Regions from separate parts of the Massilia sp. LC238 genome, predicted to be linked through region 2. Evidence: predicted binding sites of a transcription regulator. Region 2 holds the regulator's gene; each other region holds the start of a gene.
What was found. Region 2 encodes sigma-54, which starts transcription at its own class of promoters, with help from an activator protein. Its sites were predicted from a motif close to TGGCANGNAANCTGCTTT; they were not measured.

Region 1 (7,228 bases), on a different contig from region 2:
TGAGCAGGTGCGCGCGGCCGATCGAGATGCCGCGCGAAACCGGAATGCCGTGGAGCGTGAACGATGCCATCGAGGGTCCCGTGTGGCGGGGAGCTGCCGCTTCGCGCGGCATTACTCGCCTTCGCCGAACTTGTCGTTGATCAGGCCACCCAGGGCGGCGATGCATGCTTCTTCGTCGGGACCGTCGGCCTCGAGCAGCACCTTGGCGCCCTTGCCGGCGGCGAGCATCATGACGCCCATGATCGACTTGGCATTGATGCGGCGGCCGTTACGGGTGAGCCAGACGTCGCTCTTGAACTTGGCGGCCAGCTGGGTGAATTTGGCGGAGGCGCGGGCGTGCAGGCCCAGCTTGTTGATGATCTCGAATTCCTGTTGAATCATGTTCTCGCTTATTGTCTCGTTTTATGCGCGTGGCCAAAAAGGGATGGGGTGTTCAGCTCGATCCGACGCGGATGCGGTTATCCACCCGCACGGCGCCGTTCTGGGCGCCGGCCAGGGCCATTTCCACGACCACGTCGAGGGTGTCGCGGCGGTAGGTGATCGCACGCAGCAGCATCGGCAGGCTGATGCCGGCGATGACTTCCACGTGGCCGGCGTCGGCCAGCGAGTTGCAGCAGTTGGACGGGGTGCCGCCCTTGATATCGGTGATGACCAGCACGCCGTCGCCCTCGTCCAGGCGCGCGATCGCCTCCTTGGCCAGGGCATTCACCTGGGCCAGGTCCTGGTCGGCGGTCACGTCGATCGCCTCGAAGCGCTCGGTGGGGCCACGGAATACGTGGGCCACCGCGGAGATGAATGCCTGGCCCAGCGGAGCGTGGGTCATCAGCAGGATGCCTACCATGTCAGTGCTTCTCAGTTGCCTTCAGTTCGACCGCGTCGATGAACATCGCGGCCACGTCGAATCCGGTCTGGTCGGTGATCTCGTGGAAGCAGGTCGGGCTGGTGACGTTCACTTCGGTCAGGAAATCGCCGATCACGTCCAATCCTACCAGCAACAGGCCGCGCGCCGCCAGTTCCGGGCCGATGGCCTCGGCAATCTCGCGCTCGCGCGCGGTGATCGGCTGCGCCACGCCCAGGCCGCCGGCAGCCAGGTTGCCGCGCACTTCGTTCCCCTGCGGGATGCGCGCCAGCGTGAACGGCACCGGCTTGCCGTCAATCACGAGCACACGCTTGTCGCCCTGCTTGATGGCGGGGATGAATTTCTGCGCCATGATCGTATGCTTGCCGTTGCCGGTCAGAGACTCGATCACCGAACCCAGGTTCATGCCGTCGTCCTTGACGCGGAAGATGCCGGCCCCGCCCATGCCGTCGAGCGGCTTGAAGATCACGTCGCCGTGCTTCTCGTGGAAGGCGCGCAGCCGCGCCGCGCTCGAGCTGACCAGGGTCGGCGAGGTGTACTGGCTGAACTGGCCGATGGTCAGCTTCTCGTTGTGGTCGCGGATCGCGCCCGGGCGGTTGAACACGCGCGCGCCCTGGCGCTCGGCCAGCTCCAGCAGGTAGGTGCCGTACACGTATTCCATGTCGAAGGGCGGGTCCTTGCGCTCGATCACGGCGTCGAAGAACGAGAGCTCCACGCTTTCCGGCCGGTCGGCGCGGTACCATTCGTCGGCCTCGCCGGTAAGGTGGATGCGCGTGACGACCGCCGTCACCACGCCCTCTTCCAGCACCATGTCGCGCTGTTCGAAGGCGTAGACGGCGTGGCCGCGCCTGGCGGCTTCGCGCATCATCGCGAAAGTCGAATCCTTGTAGATCTTGAACGTGGAGAGCGGGTCGGCGAGGAAAGCGATTTTCATGGGGCATCCATGGCAGGAGATACCCCGATTTTAGCCGGAAACGCGAAAGCTCGCGGACGAGCCCGCCGGAATGCCGTCCAGCCGCCCCGAAGCTACCCATACTGCGAGGGTCAGGTCTGACATTCGGACACGAACTGAGCAATACAACTTTGTCCATGCTCGAGCTCGTGTCTAAATGTCAGACCTGACCCCGGTGTGTTTCGGATTAATAAACTTCCGGGTTCGGATCGGTGCGCTCGAGCTCGAGCGAGGCTGCCAGCAGGCCCAGGCGCGCCACCACGCCGTACACGTAGAAACGGTTCGGCGCCGCCGTGCCCGGCTTGGCTTTCAGGTCCGGCACCGCGTGCTGCTGGGCGAAGGCCAGCGGCACGTACTGCGAGCCCGGGGCGTTCAGGTTCTGGTCGATGCCGCGCTCGGCGTGCACGCGGTAGAAGCCGCCCACCACGTAGCGGTCGATCATGTACACCACCGGCTCGGCCACCGCGTCGTTGATGGATTCGAAGGTCGGCACGCCCTCCTGCACGATCATGTCGGTGACCGCCACGCCATCCTTGATGACGGTCATCTTGTTGCGCTGGGCGCGGCTCAGGTCGCGCACCTCGCTGGCATCCTTCACCGTCATGACGCCCATGCCGTAGGTGCCGGCATCGGGCTTGACGATCACGAAGGGCTTCTGCTCCTTCATGCCGTATTCCTTGTACTTCTTCTTGATTTTCGAGAGCAGGGCCGAGACGGCATCGGCCAGCTGCTCGGTGCCGACGTCCTGCTGCAGGTCGATTTCGCCGACCTTGCTGTGCAGCGGGTTGACCAGCCAGGGGTCGATCTCGATCAGCTTGCCGAACTTCTTGGCCACTTCGTCGAAGGCCTTGAAGTGGTTGCTCTTGCGGCGCAGCGCCCAGCCGGCGTGCAGCGGCGGCAGCAGCGACTGCTCGTGGATGTTTTCCAGGATCGAAGGGATGCCGCTCGAGAGGTCGTTGTTCAACAGGATGGTGCAGGGATCGAAATCGGCCAGGCCGACGCGGCGGCCGTTCGGCGAACGCACCAGCGGCTCCACCACCAGCATGTTGCCGTCAGGCAGCGCCAGCGGCGTCGGCTGGGTCACGTCCGGCGACAGCGAGCCGAGGCGCACGTGCAGGCCGGTCTGGCGGAAGATCTGCATCAGGCGCGCCACGTTCTGCAGGTACATCGGGTTGCGCGTGTGGACTTCCGGAATCATCAGCAGGTTGCGTGCGTCCGGGCAATATTTGTCGATCGCGGCCATCGCGGCCTGCACCGTCAGCGGCAGCATCTCGGTGGACAGATTGTTGAAGCCGCCCGGAAACAGGTTGGTGTCGACCGGTGCCAGCTTGTAGCCGGCATTGCGCAGGTCTACCGAGCAATAGAACGGCGGCGTATGCTCCTGCCACTCGAGGCGGAACCAGCGTTCGATGGCGGGCGTGGCTTCGAGAATCTTCTTTTCCAGGTCCAGGAGGGGACCGGTCAGGGCGGTGGCGAGGTGCGGAACCATGGTGTGGACGTCCTAGTAGTGGCTTATTCGAATTATATCGGTAGCCTTAGGTATGGACGAATATCCTTATTTAAAGTCCGCATACTTGTCGTAAACGTAAAAAGGCGCCCATGCGGGCGCCTCCCTTGGAACGTCGCGCGCTTACAGGTGGTAAGCCGACTCCCCATGGCTGGTGATGTCCAGCCCTTCGCGCTCGGCATCGGCCGGCACGCGCAGGCCCACCACCACGTCCACCAGCTTGAAGGCGATGAAGGCCACCAGCGCCGACCACACGATGGTCACGCCGACCGCCTCGGCCTGCACCAGCAGCTGCCCGGCGATCGAGTAATCCGGCGAGGCCTTGTTGGCGACGTAGTCCCAGACGCCCTGCCCGCCCAGCTGCGGCGCGGCGAACACGCCGGTCAGCAGCGCGCCCAGGATGCCGCCCACGCCGTGCACGCCGAACACGTCGAGCGAGTCGTCGGCGCCCAGCAGGCGTTTCAGGCCGGTCACGCCCCACAGGCAGACCACGCCGGCCAGCAGGCCCATCACCAGCGCACCCATCGGGCCGACGAAGCCGGCGCCCGGGGTGATCGCCACCAGGCCCGAGACCGCGCCCGACACCGCGCCCAGCAGCGAAGGCTTGCGCTTGAAGGCCCACTCGCCGAACATCCACGACACGGCCGCCGCGGCGGTCGCCAGCAGGGTGTTGATGAAGGCCAGCGCGGCCACGTCGCCCGCTTCCAGCGCCGAGCCGGCGTTGAAGCCGAACCAGCCCACCCACAGCAGCGAGGCGCCGATCATGGTCATGGTCAGCGAATGCGGAGCCATCGATTCGCGGCCCAGGCCGATGCGCTTGCCGATCACATATGCGCCGACCAGGCCGGCCACCGCCGCGTTGATGTGCACCACGGTGCCGCCGGCGAAGTCGAGCGCGCCGTGCTGCCACAGGAAGCCGGCATTCTCGGTGACGCTCGCTAGGCTGGCGGCATCGGAAATCGCATCCGGGCCGGCCCAGAACCAGACCATGTGGGCCACCGGCAGGTAGCCGAAGGTGAACCAGATCACCATGAACAGCAGCACCGCCGAGAAGCGCACGCGCTCGGCGAAGGCGCCGACGATCAGGCCGCAGGTGATGGCGGCGAAGGTGCCCTGGAAGGCCACGAAGATGAACTCGGGGATCATGGTCTCCTTGCTGAAGGTGGCGGCCTGGCTGAAGGTGCCGGCCGCGGCGTCATAGATGCCGTTCAGGAAGACGCGGTCGAAGCCGCCGATGAAGGCGTTGCCCTGGGTGAAGGCCAGCGAGTAGCCGTACAGGCACCACAGGACGATGATCAGCGAGAACACCATGAACACCTGCATCAGCACCGACAACATGTTCTTGGCGCGCACCAGGCCGCCGTAGAACAGGGCCAGGCCCGGGATCGACATCATGATGACCAGCAGCGTGGCGACGAACATCCACGCGGTGTCGCCCTTGTTGACGGTGGGCGCGGCGAGCGCCGGCAGCGCCAGGCCGGCGCTAGCTACGCCGGCGAGGACTTTGGTAACGGTATGCTTCATTCGGCTTCCCCTTAGAGTGCGTCGTTGCCGGTCTCGCCGGTACGGATACGGATGACCTGGTTGAGGTCGGCCACGAAAATCTTGCCGTCACCGATCTTGCCGGTGCGGGCAGCGCCCGAGATGGCGTCGATCACCTGCTCGACCACGGCGTCGTCGACGGCCGCTTCGATCTTGATCTTCGGGAGGAAGTCGACCACGTACTCCGCGCCGCGATACAGCTCGGTGTGGCCTTTCTGGCGGCCGAAGCCCTTCACTTCGGTCACGGTCATGCCCTGTACGTTGATCTCCGACAGCGCTTCGCGGACTTCGTCCAGCTTGAAGGGCTTGATGATGGCGGTAATCATTTTCATGGTGATACCTCTGTCTCGTTCAAAATGCGTTTCAGAAAGTTTTGGACACGGTCAGCACGGCCGAGGACTTGCCCAGGTTCTCGCCTTCCGGGCTGCGGTAGGCCTTGGTATTGCCCTTGACCCAGGCCAGCGAGACGGTGGCCAGGCCGAAGTCCTTGCTCAAGCCCACCTTGTAGTCGGTGTACGAGTACATGCTGTTGTTGTTCACTTCCTGGCGCCCGGCATGCAGGTTCAGGAACACGCCTTCGTAGACGTCGATGTCGGCGCCCAGGTCGAGGTAGCCGCTGCGCTTGCTGTTGGCGGTGCCGAACAGGTTGGTGGTCGAGTGCGAATACTTGACGTAGGCCGGACCGAATCCCAGGCGCGCATACAGTTCGAAGGTGTTGGCGCGCGGGCTCAGGTCGTTCGACGGATACCAGTAGTACAGGCCGCCGACGTCATAGGTGAGGTTCTCGCTGAGGTTGCCGCGCTTGCCGCCGTAGACGTCCCATTCGATGTCGCCGTCGCCGCCGAGGTCTTTCGTCCATTTGATGGTGGACAGCCAGGTGCCCACGTACAGGCCGGTCGGGCCGTGCACGTAGTCGACGCCGCCCTGCAGCGCCGGATCCAACCGGGTTTGCGACAGGCCGCGGTAACGGTAGTCGCTGGTGATGGCGGCGTTGTAGCTGATTTGATGCTCAGGAGCAGCTTCTTGCGCAAACGCAGGAACACTCGACAAGGCCAGCACGGCCAGGCTTGCTGCTGCAATGGTGTTGCACTTCATGACATTCCCCTTATTTTCAACAGCTGCGTTCGACGGCTGAACCGTGGCGCGCGCTGTTGCGGTTTACAATCTGGTTTGCTACACGCCTGCCCACTCTTTAGCAGGATGCGTGCCAGCTTGAAAAACCATCGAAACGGCGACGGAGTGCTGCTGGAATGCTTGTTTTCTCAGCCATCCGCCCCATTTGCGATTCGAATAACGGGGGAAACCCCAGCGCCAGGCATCCGCCGCGGCGCGGCGCACCAAAGCGGAGTGCAACGCACTGTCGTGGTGCAGTGCGATCCGACTGAAAGGAAATGGACATGAACAGCTTCTTCAATGACATCCAGGGCAAGATCAACCAGGCGCTGGAAAGCTCGCCGGCCAAGGACATCGAGAAAAACGTCAAGGCGATGATGACCCAGGGCTTCTCGAAGCTCGACCTGGTCACCCGCGAAGAGTTCGACATCCAGGCCCAGGTGCTGGCCAAGACCCGCGCCAAGCTCGAAGCGCTCGAGCTGCGCGTGGTGGAACTGGAAGCGCGCCTGGCCGCGCAGGGCGGCACCGTCAGCACGGCGGCCTCCTCCACGCCGGCCACGCCGGCTGCCGGCGATGCGCTCCCCGGCGCCACCGATCCGTCCGCGCCGCACGTGATCCTCGACAAGCCTTGACTCCCGTGCCATGAACGCGGTCGACCAGCCGGCAGGCGCTGCGATGGCGCCGCAGGAGGTCTCGCTCGACGTCCTGCGCGAGAAATACGCCAAGGGTGAGGAAAGCAGCATCCTCGACGTGCGCCGGCGCGTGGCGCGCGCCCTGGCGGCGCTCGAACCTGAGGAATGGCGCGCCGATTTCGAGGAGCGCTTCCTCTGGGCCCAGGAACAGGGTTTCGTTCCGGCCGGGCGCATCAACTCGGCCGCCGGCCTGGGACTGCAGGCCACCCTCATCAACTGCTTCGTCCAGCCGGTGGGCGACTCCATCTCTGGCAGCGAAGACGGTTTGCCGGGCATCTATACCGCCCTGTCCGAGGCTGCCGAGACCATGCGCCGCGGCGGCGGCGTCGGCTATGACTTCAGCGCGATCCGCCCGATGGGCAGCAAGGTCCACGGCACCCGCTCGCGCGCCTCGGGACCGGTCTCGTACATGGAAGTGTTCGACGCCTCCTGCCGCACGGTGGAATCGGCCTGCGCCCGGCGCGGCGCCCAGATGGGCGTGCTGCGCATCGACCATCCCGACATCGAACGCTTCATCGCCGCCAAGGACGAAGGCGGGCTCACCAACTTCAACATCTCGGTCG
Region 2 (7,228 bases):
ACCGCGCCCACTACGTCACGAAGAATGCGGGCGGGCGCGGCGCCGTGCGCGAGGTCTGCGACCTCGTCATGCGCGCGCAGGGCACCTACGAACAGGCGCTGGCGCCGTATTTCGCGTAACACGGCGATATCGGACACGGGACACGACATGGTCACCTACAAGCGCACCGCCCACCGCTGGAAGCTCCTGACGATCATGATGATCGCGACCTTCTGCGCCTTCGGCAGCTTCTGGCTGGTGCAGGTGATGGAGCAGGAGGACGCCGGCGCCCGCCTCGGCGGGCCGGGGGACGAGCCGGACTACATCGTCGAGAACTTCTCCTTCGTGCGCATGACGGAAGAGGGCAAGCCGAGCTACGTGGTGTCGGGCAAGCGCCTGGCGCATACGCCGCTGAACGACGTGTCCCAGGTCGAGGCGCCGGTGATGCAGGGCATGACGCCCGGCCGGCCGCGCATGACCATCGTCGCCAACCGCGCCCAGCTCTACCATGAAGAGCACCGCGTCGAACTGCTCGGCAACGTCGACATCCAGCGCCCGGCCACGCCGACCAGCGAAGCGCTGCGCGTGCAGACGCAGGCGCTGACCGTGCTGCCCGACGAAGAAATCCTCAAGACCGACCGGCCGATCGAGATGCAGCTGGGGGCCGCCACCGTGACCGGCACCGGCATGGTGGCCAACAACGCGACCCAGAAGCTGCACCTGGCCAGCCGCGGCCAGATCGTCTATCCGCCACGCGCGCAGCGGCAGTAGCGCCGCGTCAACCCAGGACAAAGCAAGAACATGAAAAAAATCATCGCTGCCGTATTCCTCAGCCTGGCCGCCTTCGGCGCCTCGGCCGAGCGTGCCGATTCGCTCAAGCAGGCCGTGATCAACTTCGATTCCCTCGACGTCGACGAGGTCACGCAGACCCGCATCCTGACCGGCAACGTCGTGCTCACGCGCGGCACCCTGGTGCTGAAATCCGACCGCGCCCTGGTGAAGGAAACGCCGGAGGGCTACATGAGCGTGACCCTGACCGCCAACAACGGCAAGCTGGCGACTTTCCGCCAGAAACGCGACGGCGGTCCCGACCTGTGGGTCGAAGGCCAGGCCCAGCGCATCGAATACGACGAGCGCGCCGAACTGGTCAAGCTGTTCACCAGCGCCGAAGTGCGCGAGCTGGAGGGCGGCCGCATGACCAACGAGATCAAGGGTCCCTTCATCTCCTACGACAACCGCCGCGAGGTCGCGCAGGTGCGCAACGATCCTACCGGCCAGAGCAAGGTGGGCGGCGGCCGCGGCACCCTGATCATCGCGCCGCGCCGTACCACGGCGCCAGCCGAAGGTGCGAAGCAATGACGGCAGCCATGAGCGCAAGTACCGACGCAGCGGCGACCGCGGTCGAAGGCTGCAGCACCCTGATCGTCAAGGGCCTGCAGAAGAGCTACGGCAAGCGCCTGGTGGTGCGCGACGTGTCGCTGCAGGTCGAGTGCGGCGAAGTGGTGGGTCTGCTCGGCCCCAACGGCGCCGGCAAGACCACCTCCTTCTACATGATCGTCGGCCTGGTGCCCTCGGACGCCGGCACCATCGACATCAACGGCACCGACATCTCGAGCCTGCCGATCCACCGCCGTGCGGTGCTGGGCCTGTCCTACCTGCCGCAGGAAGCCTCGGTGTTCCGCAAGCTGACGGTGGAGGAGAACATCCGCGCCGTGCTGGAGCTGCAGCGCGTGGACGGCAAGCCGCTCACCCGCGACCAGATCAGCGAGCGCCTCGACACCCTGCTGGCCGAACTGCAGATCGAGAAGCTGCGCGAGAACCCGGCGCTGTCGCTGTCGGGCGGCGAACGGCGCCGCGTCGAGATCGCGCGCGCGCTCGCGACCAACCCGCGCTTCGTGCTGCTCGACGAACCCTTCGCCGGCGTCGACCCGATCGCGGTGATCGAGATCCAGCGCATCGTGCGCTTCCTGAAGGAGCGCAACATCGGCGTCCTGATCACCGACCACAACGTGCGCGAGACGCTCGGCATCTGCGACCGCGCCTACATCATCAACCAGGGGGCGGTGCTGGCCTCGGGCCGCCCTGACGACATCATCGCCAACGAATCCGTGCGGCGCGTGTACCTCGGCGAGCACTTCAGGATGTAATCAAGAGCACCAGGCATGAAACAGTCTCTCCAGCTACGCACTTCGCAGCACCTGGCGCTCACGCCGCAGCTGCAGCAGTCGATCCGCCTGCTGCAGCTCTCCACGCTCGAACTGCACCAGGAGATCGAGCAGATCCTGCACGACAACCCGCTGCTCGAACGGCTCGACGATCCGCTCGACCGCTCGGTGCGGCTGCTGGCGGACGGCGCGATCAATACCGCGCCGGCGAATGGCGAAGCGCCGGCGCCCCAGCCGGGGCAGGAAGGGCAGGAGGGCGCGAAGGCCGAGCCCGAGGGCGCGGACGGCGAAGACCATGGGGAGCGTGGCGATGCCGATGCGGATTGGGGCGGCGAAGGCGGCGGCGCGCGCAGCGGCGACGACGAGGACGGCCGTCCGCAGCTGGAAGCCGACGGCATCACGCTGCGCGAGCACCTGACGGAACAGATCCGCCTGAGCTGCTGCAGCCTGCGCGACCGCGCGCTGGCCGAGCTGGTGATCGATGCGCTCGACGACAACGGCTACCTGGAAGAGCCGCTCGACGACATCCATGCGCGCCTGCCGGCAGAACTCGAGATCGAGATGGACGAGCTGCGCTGCGCGCTGGCGCTGGTGCAGAGCCTGGACCCGGTGGGCGTGGGCGCGCGCAGCGCGGCCGAATGCCTGGCCCTGCAGATCCGCCGCATGCCGGGCGTGCCCCTGGTGACGCGGCGCCTCGCCTTGAAGATCGTCGAAGGCTACCTGACCTGGTTCGCGCAGCGCGAATACACCAAGCTGAAAAAGGCGCTCGACTGCGACGACGAAGACCTGCGCGAAGTGCAGGCCGTGGTCCGCCAATGCAATCCACATCCCGGCGCGGCCTTCGGCTCGGGCACGTCCGACTACGTGGTGCCGGACGTGATCGTGCGCCGCGCCAAGGACGGCTGGGCCGTCTCGCTGAACCCGGAAGTGATGCCGAAGCTGCGCGTGAACAGCCTGTACGCGAACCTGCTCAAGCAGGGCAAAAGCGAAAGCCAGATGGGCGCGCAGCTGCAGGAAGCCAAGTGGCTCATCAAGAACATGCGCCAGCGCTTCGACACGATCCTGCGTGTTGCCGAGGCAATCGTCGAGCGCCAGCGCAACTTTTTCAGCCACGGCGCGGTTGCCATGCGCCCTCTTGTTTTGCGTGAGATAGCTGATACACTAGGCCTACACGAGAGCACGATCTCGCGTGTAACCACGCAGAAATACATGCTGACCCCGCACGGCATGTTCGAGCTGAAGTACTTCTTCGGAAGCCACGTCGCCACCGAAGCGGGGGGAGAAGCCTCCTCGACGGCGATCCGCGCGCTTATTGCGCAATTGACAGGAGCAGAAGACCCTAGGAATCCTCTATCCGACAGCAAGATCGCGGAGATGCTCGGGGAACAAGGTATGGTCATTGCGCGCCGGACGGTTGCCAAATACCGCGAAGCGCTCAAGATTCCTCCCGTCAGCCTCCGTAAATCCCTGTAAAGCACTGCCCACTCTCACCTTGTGGCGCGGGCAGGGCACCTTCCCAAAGGAGTGTGTATGAACCTCACAATCAGCGGCCACCATCTCGAAGTCACACCCGCCATCCGTGAATACGTTCAGAATAAGCTCGAGCGCATCACCCGCCATTTCGACCACGTGATCGACACCCACGTGTTCCTCGCCATCGATAACCTCACTGAAAAAGAAAAACGGCAAAAGGCCGAGATCAACCTACAGGTATCGGGCAAGATTCTGCATGTGGCGAGTGCTGCGCAAGATCTGTATGCGGCCATCGACACCTTGATGGACAGGTTGGACAGGCAGGTTCTGAAACACAAATCCATGCTGCAAAATCATAATCACGTGGCGCACAAGCGCCTTCCGGACAACGGAGAAGCCGCTGCCGCGTAACTATTACGGGTAGCCGCAAAACACAGCAAGGGCGTCTGAGGGGACGCCCTTTTTGCTTTTGTACAATACCTGTTACTTTTCTACGCTTCCGTTTGTACAAATGTTCTGTAGAATGCATGTCTTTTCGATCACAGAATACCATCATGACCGATACCGTCCTGACCCGCGTTGCCAACCGCACCGGCGTCATCACGCTCGACCGGCCGAAGGCGCTGAACTCCCTCTCGCTCGACATGGTGCGCGCCCTGAGCGCCATCTTGCTGGAATGGAAGGATGACGCGGGCATCGACGCGGTGGTCATCACCAGCAGCAGCGAGAAGGCCTTGTGCGCCGGCGGCGATATCCGCTTCTTCCATGAGATGGGCCACGTCGGCCCGATGGGCGGCAGCGCGCTGCTGGAAGACTTCTTCACCGAAGAATACGCACTGAACCACCTGATCCACTTCTACCCGAAGTCCTACGTCGCCGTGATGGATGGCGTGGTGATGGGCGGCGGCATGGGCATCGCCCAGGGCGGACCTGGCTGCGGCCTGCGCATCGTGACCGACCGCACCAAGATGGCGATGCCCGAGGTGAACATCGGCCTGTTCCCGGACGTCGGCGGCAGCCACTTCCTGTCGCATGCGCCGGGCCAGCTGGGCCAGTACCTGGGCCTGACCGGCCTGACCATCGGCGCGGCAGATGCGCTGTACGTGGGGCTGGCGGACGTGTACGTGCCGGGGGCGGAACTGGCCGGTTTGATGGCGCTGGTCGACACGACCCCGGGCGCGCAGCTGCCGGCGGCGATCCGCAGCTATGCGGCGCAATTCGCGGGCCAACTGGGGCCGAGCGAACTGCAGGCGCAGCGCGGCGTGATCGATGCGCACTTCGGCGCCGCCAGCGTGGCGATGATCATGGCTTCGCTGGGTCGTGACGAGAACCCGTTCGCGCAGAAGGCGCTGAAGGCGATGCGCCAGCGCTCGCCCCTGATGATGTGCGTGACCCACGAACTGCTGCTGCGCGGCGCCTCGCTGGACGTGGCGGACTGCCTGCGCATGGAGCGCAACCTGGTGCGCCGCAATTTCGAGCATGGCGAAGTGCTGGAAGGCGTGCGGGCGCTGGTGATCGACAAGGACAACCAGCCGAAGTGGAATCCGCCGACGCTGGAGGACGTGAAGCCCGAGATGGTGGCGCGCTTCTTCGAGCCGGTGTGGCCGGAGTATGCGCACCCGCTGCGCCACCTCACCTGAGACCTGTTTTTCGTAGGGTGGGCGGGTCTCCCGCCCACGCGGCGATAGTTAACGGTGAATGAGCCGAGCTGGCAAATCTGATGCTAGTTGAACGCGTGGGCGGGGAACCCGCCCACGCTACGATTCGCGGCAGAGCAACAGCCGCGGGCCGTATCACCCCGCAGCGTGCTTCGGCTGCTCGCGGTGACGAATGATCACCCGCTCTGTCTGCCCAAAGTAGGCCCCCAGCCTTTCCGCCATGTAGACCGAACGGTGCTGCCCGCCGGTACAGCCCACCGCCACGGTGAGATAGGACCGGCTGTCCGTCTTGAACGAGGGCAGCCACTTTGCAACAAAAGCGCGGATATCTTCCAGCATCGCCACTGCGCTCGGCTGGGCGTCGAGGAAGGCGATCACCGGCGCGTCCTTGCCCGTGAGCGGGCGCAGCGCCAGGTCGTAGTAGGGGTTGGGAACCGCACGCACGTCGAATACGAAGTCGGCATCCAGCGGCACGCCCACCTTGAAGGCGAAGGATTCGAAGAACAGGGTCAGCGGGGCATGCTCGAGGTCGGCCAGTTCCTTGACCCAGGCGCGCAGCTTGTTGGCGGACAGTTCCGAAGTGTCGATCACGTGGCCCAGGTTCTCGATCGCCGACAGGCGCTCGCGTTCCTCGGCGATGCATTCGATCAGGGTGCGGCGCGAGGCCGGATTCTCGCCCGGGCGCAGCTCGTGCGACAGCGGGTGGCTGCGCCGCGTCTCGGAGAAACGCGCCACCAGCGAGTGCGTGCTCGAGGTCAGGAACATCACCTTGACGTTGTGGCCTTCCTCTTTCAGGTGGCGCACGCTCACCGGCAGTTCGACCAGCGATTCGGCACTGCGCGCATCGACCGCGACGGCGATTTTCTCCGTGCCTTTTTCACTGACCGCATACACCAGGGCCGGCAGCAGGGCCGGCGGCAGGTTGTCGACGCAGTAGTAGCCTGCGTCTTCCATGACATTCAGGGCAACCGACTTGCCCGAGCCGGAAATACCGGTAATGAGGACGATGTGCATGCTTGGGATGATACCCCAAATGGCGAAGTGATCGTACCTCAGTCGCCGCTCATGGCCTGGCGCTGGCGCTCCATGAATTCCTGCAGCGTATCGATGCCGCGCAGCTGCAGGATGGTGTTGCGCACGGCAGCCTCGAGCAGCACCGCGATGTTGCGGCCGGCCGCCACCGGAATGACCACCTTGCGGATCGGCAGGCCCAGCACGTCCTCGGTCGGGTGGTGGAAAGGCAGGCGCTCGACCTCTTCGTCGAGCGCGCCGCGCTTGACCAGGTGGACGATGAGCTTGAGGCGCATCTTGCGGCGCACCGCGGTCTCACCAAAGATCGCCTTGATGTCCAGGAGGCCCAGGCCGCGCACTTCCAGCAGGTTCTGCAGCAGCGGCGGGCAGCGGCCTTCGATCATGTTCGGCGCGATGCGCGAGAATTCCACCGCGTCGTCGGCCACCAGGCCATGCGAACGCGAGATCAGTTCCAGGCCCAGCTCGCTCTTGCCCAGGCCCGAGTCGCCGGTGATCAGGACGCCCACGCCCAGCACGTCCATGAACACGCCGTGCATGATGACGCGCTGCGCCAGCTTCTTGGACAGATATACGCGCAGGAAGTCGATCACCTGCGCCGCCGGCAGCGGGGTCGAGAACAGGGGGATGTTCTGCTCGTCGCAGATGGCGAGGATGTCGGGCGGGGTTTCCAGACCCTGGGCGATGATCAGGGCCGGCGGACCACCACCGATCAGCTCGCCGATCACGTGGGTGCGCGAGCTGGATTTCAGGCGGTGGTAATAGTTCAGTTCCTGGTGTCCAAAGACCTGGATGCGGCCCGGGTGGATCAGGTTCAGGTGGCCGACCTGGTCGGCGGCCGAGGCCGCGTCGCCCGCGATCTGCCGCTCGCCGCCTGGGAAACCCGCGAACCAGCCCAACTGGAGGCTGTCGCGGTTGTCATCG
Region 3 (7,228 bases), 140 kb from region 2:
CTGGACGAGTGGCTGTACGGCCCGGGCATCCCGGCCAGCGCTACCCGCGCCGTCTCGGCCCGCCTGGCCAAGCTGAACGACACCACCGCGCGCTGGCTCAAGGGCGACATCAAGACCGCCCAGCTGCCTGCCAAGGACTGGAACGCCGCCGAGTGGATGAAGTTCCTGAACGATATCGACAACAAGGCCGATGTCGCCAGGCTGGAAGAACTGGACAAGGCCTATGGCCTGGCCAAGACCGGCAACAACGAGGTGGCCTTCCGCTTCTACCGCGCTTCGGTACACGCCGGCTACCGCGGCATCCGCCCGAACCTGGAAGCCTTCCTGATGAGCGTGGGCCGCCAGAAGTTCGTGGTGCCGCTGTATGGCGCGCTGCGCGCCAATGCGGAAGACCGTGCCTGGGCAGAGCGCGTCTATAAAGCTGCGCGCGAACGTTACCACCCGGAGACGCAAGGCAGCGTCGACAAGCAAATGAACAAGTAACAAACAAGGGGATGAACAGAGTGTTTGCCATGAATCGCATTGCAGCCGCGGCCCTGCTCGCGCTGACCGCCAGCGCCGCCGGCGCCGTATTCGCACAGGACGCCGCGCCCGCCAGCGCTGCCGTGGCGCCGGCTTACAACCTGAAAGCCGAAGTCGAACGCGTCATGAAGGAGTTCGACGTGCCGGGCATCGCCATCGCCGTGGTCAAGGACGGCAAGGTCCTGGCCGCCGAAGGCTTCGGCGTGCGCAAGCGCGGCGAGCCGGCCAAGGTCGACGGCAAGACCATCTTCGAGATCGCCTCGAACTCCAAGGCTTTCACGGCCGCGGCGCTGGCCATGCTGGTCGACCAGGGCAAGCTGGGCTGGGACGACCCGGTGATCAAGCACCTGCCGGACTTCCGCATGTACGACGCCTACGTCACCGCCGAGATGACGATCCGCGACCTGCTGGTCCACCGCAGCGGCCTGGGACTGGGCGCCGGTGACCTGATGTGGTGGCCGACCACCAATTTCAGCACCGACGAGATCATCCACAACCTCCGCTACATCAAGCCGGCCACCAGCTTCCGCAGCGCCTACGCCTACGACAACCTGCTCTACATCGTGGCCGGCAAGATCATCGCCGCCAAGTCGGGCAAGACCTGGGGCGAGACCATGCACGAGTGGATCTTGAAGCCGGTCGGCATGACGAACACCACCACCAGCCTGGAAGAAAACGCGAAGTTCGCCAACGTCTCGGCGCCGCACAGCAAGATCAACGGCAAGGCCGTGCCGGTGAAACCGATGCCGGTGGCGAACGCGGTCGGCGCGGTCGGCATCAACACCAATGCCGAGGACATCGCGCGCTGGATGAACGTACTGCTCGACAGCGGCAAGCTGGGCAAGGGGGCGGACGGCAAGGACGTGCGCCTGTGGTCGGACAAGCAGGCGCGCGAGATGTGGACCGCGCAGACCCCGATGACCATCAACACGCCGCGCGCGCCGCTGGCCGCCACCAAGCCGAACTTCTATGCCTATGGCCTCGGCTTCCAGTTGCGCGACTACCAGGGCAAGCTGGTGGCGATGCATGGCGGCGCGCTGCAGGGCTTCTACACCCGCGTGCTCTTGGTGCCGGAGTCGAAGCTGGGCATCGCGATCTTCACCAACGCGGAAAGCGGCCCCTCGCTGAACGCGCTGCAGTACCGCCTGCTGGACCAGCACCTGGGCGTGGCGCCGACCGACTGGATCGGCCGCATCGCCGACATCGACCGCGAGAACCAGGCCAGGGAAGCGGCCCGCGTGAAGGGCGAAGCTGCATCGCGCGCGGCGGGCTCGAAGCCGTCGCTGCCGCTGGCGTCCTACGAAGGGGAGTATGAGGATGCGTGGTACGGCAAGGCTTCGATCAAACGCGTGAACAACAAGCTGGTGCTGTCGTTCGCGAAGACGCCGGACCTGACCGGGGAGATGGAGCACTTCCAGCACGACACCTTCATCGTGCGCTGGAAGGAGCGTAACTTCAATGCGGATGCCTACGTGACCTTCTCGCTGGACCACGACGGCAGCATCGAACGGGTGCGCATGAAGCCGGTGTCGACGGAGACGGACTTCAGCTATGACTTCCAGGATCTGCTGTTCACGCCGGTGAAGAAGGACAAGAAAGTCTGATCTGAAGCTGGTTGAACGCGTGGGCAGGAGCCCTGCCCACCCTACGATATAGCTTCTGTAGGGTGGGCGGGTTCCCCGCCCACGCTTTCAACTACACGTCGAGATGTCGAAACGCTTTACTTCCCGTTCCACACCTTCATCATATCCTCCGACCCCTGGGTCCGGATCCCGTTGTCCGACAGGATCCCTTCGGTCGCATCCAGCACCGCCTTGCGCGGCAGGATCATGTTTTCGCCATAGCGCTGGTCGAACTTGAAGACGACGTGCTCGTCCTTCAGGTCGCGCAGCGTCGACACCAGGTGGGCCAGGCTGCGGATCTTGACGCCGTTGACCGTGTCCACCACCGAGCCGAAGCGGTTGTTGTAGCCGCGTACCAGCGGGTGCGGGAAGAACGGGCCGCTGATCACCACCAGCTCCTCACGCGTGGCGTCCGGCGAATCGCCGCGCCGCGTGATCAGGGGGCTGTCGTTGAAGGCATAGGCATTCGCCGCCGGCGCGCTCGCCACCATGAAGGACAGGAATTCGCTGGTGGCGCGGGTGAACACCACAGGGCCGTACACGAAGTAGGACGGATAGCCGCCGTTCAGGTCCGGAATCAGGAGCGGACGCGGGCCGCTGGTCGGCACCTCGACCTTCATCGGCTTGCCGGCGCGGATGATCGACATCGGCACCTTGCCATCCTTCGCCAGCTGCTGGATGCGGTACTGGAAGCGCACGCGCAGGTTCGAACCCAGCTTCACCATGCCCTGGTTGTCGATCGGGTGCTCGCCGACGTGGGTGACGATGTCGCCTTCCTTCAGCGGCCAGCTGGCATCGTTCTTGTACGGACGGTGCACCAGCGCGCCTTCCACCGACCTGTCGATCTTCAGGTACTGGCGCAGGCCCGTGTTCTCCAGGTTCTGGAAGCTGTCGTGCAGCAGCGGCTTGCCGTCGTAGCGGCCGTCCGCCACGTCCTTCAGGAACAGCTCGATCTCTTCGTTCGGGATCACATAGCCGATGTTCTGGGCATTGGCCGCCATCGAGAAGGCCAGGCCGATCATCTTGTCGCCCGCGATCACCGGGCCGCCGCTGTTGCCCGGGTTAATCGGTGCGTCGATCTGGATGCGCAGGCCCGAGCTGAACGAGCCGTAGCCGACGAACTCCACGCGCGAGACGATGCCGCGGGTGGTCGACAGCGAGTTGCCGCCGACCGGATAGCCGTAGGCGAAGACCGCTTCGCGCACGTCCGGCAGCACGGCGGCGCGCTGCACCGGAGGGCGCTTGTCGAAGAAGCTCGGGTCTTCCAGTTCCAGCACGGCCAGGTCCAGGCCGCGCGCCAGTGCGATCACCTTGGCGGGCACCCGGTCGCCCGACTGGCTGGCCTGCACCTCGACCTGGCTGGCGTAGCCGACCACGTGGGCGTTGGTCAGGATGCGCTTGCCCTCGATGATGACGCCCGAACCGGTGACGTCGGCCGGCGAGGCCTTGGTCCAGGGCTTGTACGGGTCCGGACGGCGCACGGTGGCGAAGATCTTGACCACCGAGTTCTCGACCGCCGGCAGGGCCGGCGCCTTGGTGGCGGACGGAGTGGCGACGGCCGGCGAGGGCGGCGTGGCGGGAGTCGGTGCTGGAGGCGGGGAGGTGTCCTGGGCGTGGACAAGGCCGCTCAAGGCGAATGCCACGGCGGCGGCGAGGCGTGCGGTTTTCATGGGTTCCTTCGGTGGCTCAACAGTAGTTCGAGTGGCAAGAATATACACGCTCGCCGCCGAAGGATATACACCAATCTTCACGAGAGGCGACGCTGCCTCTCGAGCAATCAGCTTACTGCTTGACGAACTTCAGCGTCATGCGGTCGCTCTCGCCGATCGCCATGTACTTCTCGCGGTCCTTGTCCTTGTTGGACAGCACCGGCGGCAGGGTCCACACGCCCTTTTCGTGGTTGGCGGTGTCCTTCGGGTTGGCATTCACCTCGGACTTGGCGGCCAGCTTGAAGCCGGCGCCTTCGATGGTCTTGATGACCCAGGCCTCGTGCACGTAGCCGCTCGAGGCCTTGGCATCCTGCGTCATCGCGGCTGGCAGGCGATGGTCGACCACGCCCAGCACGCCGCCGGGTTTGAGCACCTTGTGGATTTCCTTGAAGGTGTTCTTCAGCGCCTCCTCGCCGTTGCCGACCCAGTTGTGCAGGTTGCGGAAGGTAAGCACCATGTCGACGCTGTTCGGCGCCGCGATCTGGTAGGTGGCAGGCGGCTCGAATACGGCCGGGACCACCTTGTCGTAGACCGCCGGCGTCGCCTCGAACTTCTGCTTGAGCGCCATGCCGCCGCGCTTTTCCGGCACGAAGGCCTGGCCCGCGGCGATCAGCTTGCCGTTTTGGCGCAGGTAGGGCGCCAGGATCTCGGTGTACCAGCCGCCGCCGGGCGCCAGTTCCACCACCGTCATGTTGGGCTTGATGCCGAAGAAGGTCAGCGTTTCGTACGGGTGGCGCGCCGCGTCGCGCGCCTTGTTGGCGGCGCTGCGGTGTTCGCCGGCGATGGCGGCTTTCAAGGCGTCGTCCGCGTGTGCGGCGCCGGCGAACAGGGTCGCGGCGATGCCCGCAGCCAGGATCAGTCGTTTCATCGGTTCGAGGTCTCCAAGTGATTGTGCGCGGCCGGGCGGAACGCCGCCGCCGCGCTGATGATCGGTCACACTTGGCGGACAGTCAAGCATTCCTTGTGTATGCATATCTCACTCGTAAACATGTCCGCGGACAGCGGATATCCACCAAATCATGCATTTGTATAGCGCTTTGATCTGGCACAACAATTGCCTATTCAAAACCTCGAGTTGCTGCTAAGGTTGACAAGTTTGCCGGGGCCATCAGCCCCGTTGAAACCACTCCCTCCGTAGTAAATACAAGAGCGGGCCGCACCACAAGGCGGGACCGCTGCCCAGAAGTAGGTTGATTTCAGGAGACTTTATGGAACGCCGTACCTTTCTCAATTTCAGCAGCCTGGCGCTCGCCTCCACGCTCGTCCCCTTCAGCCGCGCGATCGCCGCGGACGAACTGCTCAGCTCCATGCCCACGGCCGCCAAGAAGGCGCTGGCCGACGTCGCGCTGAACGCCGCCACCAAGGCCGGCGCCAGCTATGCCGACGTGCGCATCGGCCGCTACCTGAACCAGTTCATCACCACGCGCGACCTGAACGTGGAGAACGTGGCGAACACCGAGTCGGCCGGCGTCGGCGTGCGCGTGATCGCGAACGGCGCCTACGGCTTCGCCGCCACTTCGGACATGTCGAACGACGGCATCGCCAACGCGGCGCGCCAGGCGGTGGCGATTGCCAAGGCCAACGCCAAGCTGCAGTCCGAACCGGTGCGTCTTGCACCAGTGAAGGGCGTCGGGGAAGTATCGTGGAACACGCCGATCAAGAAGGACTGGCGCACCGTGCCGATCAAGGACAAGGCAGACCTGCTGATCGCCGCCAACAAGGCCGGCATGGAAGGCGGCGCGACCTTCATGAATTCGATGCTGTTCCAGGTGAACCAGCAGAAGTACTTCGCTTCCACCGACGGTTCCTACATCGAGCAGGACGTGCACCGCCTGTGGGCCCCGTTCCAGGCCACCGCCGTGGACAAGGCCACAGGCAAGTTCCGCTCGCGCTCCGGCCTGGGCGCGCCGGTCGGCAAGGGCTATGAATACCTGGATGGCCTCAAGGAGCACAAGATCAAGGCTGCGGGCGGCGTTGCGACCCTGTACACCGATACCTACGACATCATCGAGGACGCGCGCGCCGCAGGGCGCGATGCCAAGGCCAAGCTGACCGCCAAGTCTGTCCTCCCAGGCAAGTACGACCTGATGCTGTCGCCGGAACACCTGTGGCTGACCATCCACGAGAACGTTGGACACCCGACGGAACTGGATCGCGTGCTCGGCTACGAAGCCAACTACGCCGGCACCAGCTTCGCCACCCTGGATAAATGGGAATCGAAGAAGTTCAAGTACGGTAACCCGATTGTCAATCTGTTCGCCGACAAGACCACCCCGGGTTCGCTCGGCGCCATCGGCTACGACGATGAAGGCGTCAAGACCAGGAAGTGGGACATCATCAAGGACGGCATCCTGGTCAACTACCAGGCCACCCGCGACCAGGCCCACATCATCGGCGAGAAGGAATCGCACGGCTGCTCGTACGCCGACTCGTGGAACTCGGTGCAGTTCCAGCGCATGCCGAACGTCTCCCTGGCGGCGGGCAAGAAGAAGCTGACCCCGGACGAGATGGTCAAGGACATCAAGAAGGGCATCTACATCGTCGGCGACGGCTCCTTCTCGATCGACCAGCAGCGCTACAACGCCCAGTTCGGCGGCCAGCTGTTCTACGAGATCAAGGACGGCAAGATCGGCCAGATGCTGGAAGACGTGGCCTACCAGGCCAACACCCAGGAATTCTGGACCGCCTGCACCGCCATCTGCGACGAGCGCGACTGGCGCATGGGCGGTTCCTTCTTCGACGGCAAGGGCCAGCCGCCGCAGATCAGCATCGTGTCGCACGGGTCGTCGACCGCGCGCTTCAACGGCATCAACGTGATCAACACCGCCCGCAAGATCGGCTAAGGCAAGAGGACCCTCATGAGCATCCTTACCCAGGACCAGACCAAGCGCATCACCGACCGGGTGCTGTCGCTCTCGAAGGCCGACGAGTGCATCGTCAACATCGAAGGCGCCCGCATCGGCAACATCCGTTTCGCACGTAACGCCGTTTCCACCGCCGGCCTGGCCGACGACACCCGCTTGACCGTGCAGGTGGCCTTCGGCAAGCGCCAGGGCACGGCCACCATCAACGAGTTCGACGACAAGTCGCTGGAAAAGGCCGTGCGCCGTGCCGAGGACCTGGCGCGCCTGGCGCCGGAGAATCCGGAATTCATGCCGGCGATCGCCAAGACCGGCTACAAGTCGTCCGAGACCTACGTCAAGCGCACCGCCGAGATCGACCCGGAATTCCGCGCCCAGGCCGCCGCCTACGCGATGGAAGCCTGTCGCAAGAAGGGCCTGGTCTCGGCCGGCTTCTTTACCGACCGCGAGACTTTTGAAACTGTCGCCAACTCGAACGGCGTGTTCGGCCATCAGGTCGCCACCTCGCTCGACT

Region 1: FG94_RS09465 (TorF family putative porin) is a predicted target of sigma-54. The motif match lies at 6,053-6,070, and genes of this name have one in related genera.
Region 3: FG94_RS07375 (TldD/PmbA family protein) is a predicted target of sigma-54. The motif match lies at 4,897-4,914, and genes of this name have one in related genera.

Annotation. Positions count from the first base shown of each region.
Region 1 covers NZ_JNNN01000038.1:17,916-25,143, reverse strand. Annotated here, with positions in the region: gene ptsP (phosphoenolpyruvate--protein phosphotransferase) at 1-70, opposite strand, end outside; gene FG94_RS09495 (HPr family phosphocarrier protein) at 112-381, opposite strand; gene FG94_RS09490 (PTS sugar transporter subunit IIA) at 434-841, opposite strand; gene gshB (glutathione synthase) at 843-1,793, opposite strand; gene gshA (glutamate--cysteine ligase) at 1,999-3,300, opposite strand; gene amt (ammonium transporter) at 3,442-4,842, opposite strand; gene glnK (P-II family nitrogen regulator) at 4,854-5,192, opposite strand; gene FG94_RS09465 (TorF family putative porin) at 5,224-5,955, opposite strand; partial or broken gene FG94_RS09460 (accessory factor UbiK family protein) at 6,252-6,479, shown strand; gene FG94_RS09455 (adenosylcobalamin-dependent ribonucleoside-diphosphate reductase) at 6,616-7,228, shown strand, end outside.
Region 2 covers NZ_JNNN01000030.1:168,753-175,980, reverse strand. Annotated here, with positions in the region: gene FG94_RS06760 (HAD family hydrolase) at 1-119, shown strand, start outside; gene lptC (LPS export ABC transporter periplasmic protein LptC) at 148-750, shown strand; gene lptA (lipopolysaccharide transport periplasmic protein LptA) at 781-1,338, shown strand; gene lptB (LPS export ABC transporter ATP-binding protein) at 1,347-2,126, shown strand; gene FG94_RS06740 (RNA polymerase factor sigma-54) at 2,142-3,617, shown strand; gene hpf (ribosome hibernation-promoting factor, HPF/YfiA family) at 3,675-4,028, shown strand; gene FG94_RS06730 (enoyl-CoA hydratase/isomerase family protein) at 4,172-5,257, shown strand; gene rapZ (RNase adapter RapZ) at 5,411-6,289, opposite strand; gene hprK (HPr(Ser) kinase/phosphatase) at 6,328-7,228, opposite strand, start outside.
Region 3 covers NZ_JNNN01000030.1:306,707-313,934, reverse strand. Annotated here, with positions in the region: gene FG94_RS07395 (M1 family metallopeptidase) at 1-483, shown strand, start outside; gene FG94_RS07390 (serine hydrolase) at 513-2,126, shown strand; gene FG94_RS07385 (S1C family serine protease) at 2,243-3,814, opposite strand; gene FG94_RS07380 (class I SAM-dependent methyltransferase) at 3,927-4,721, opposite strand; gene FG94_RS07375 (TldD/PmbA family protein) at 5,062-6,696, shown strand; gene FG94_RS07370 (TldD/PmbA family protein) at 6,712-7,228, shown strand, end outside.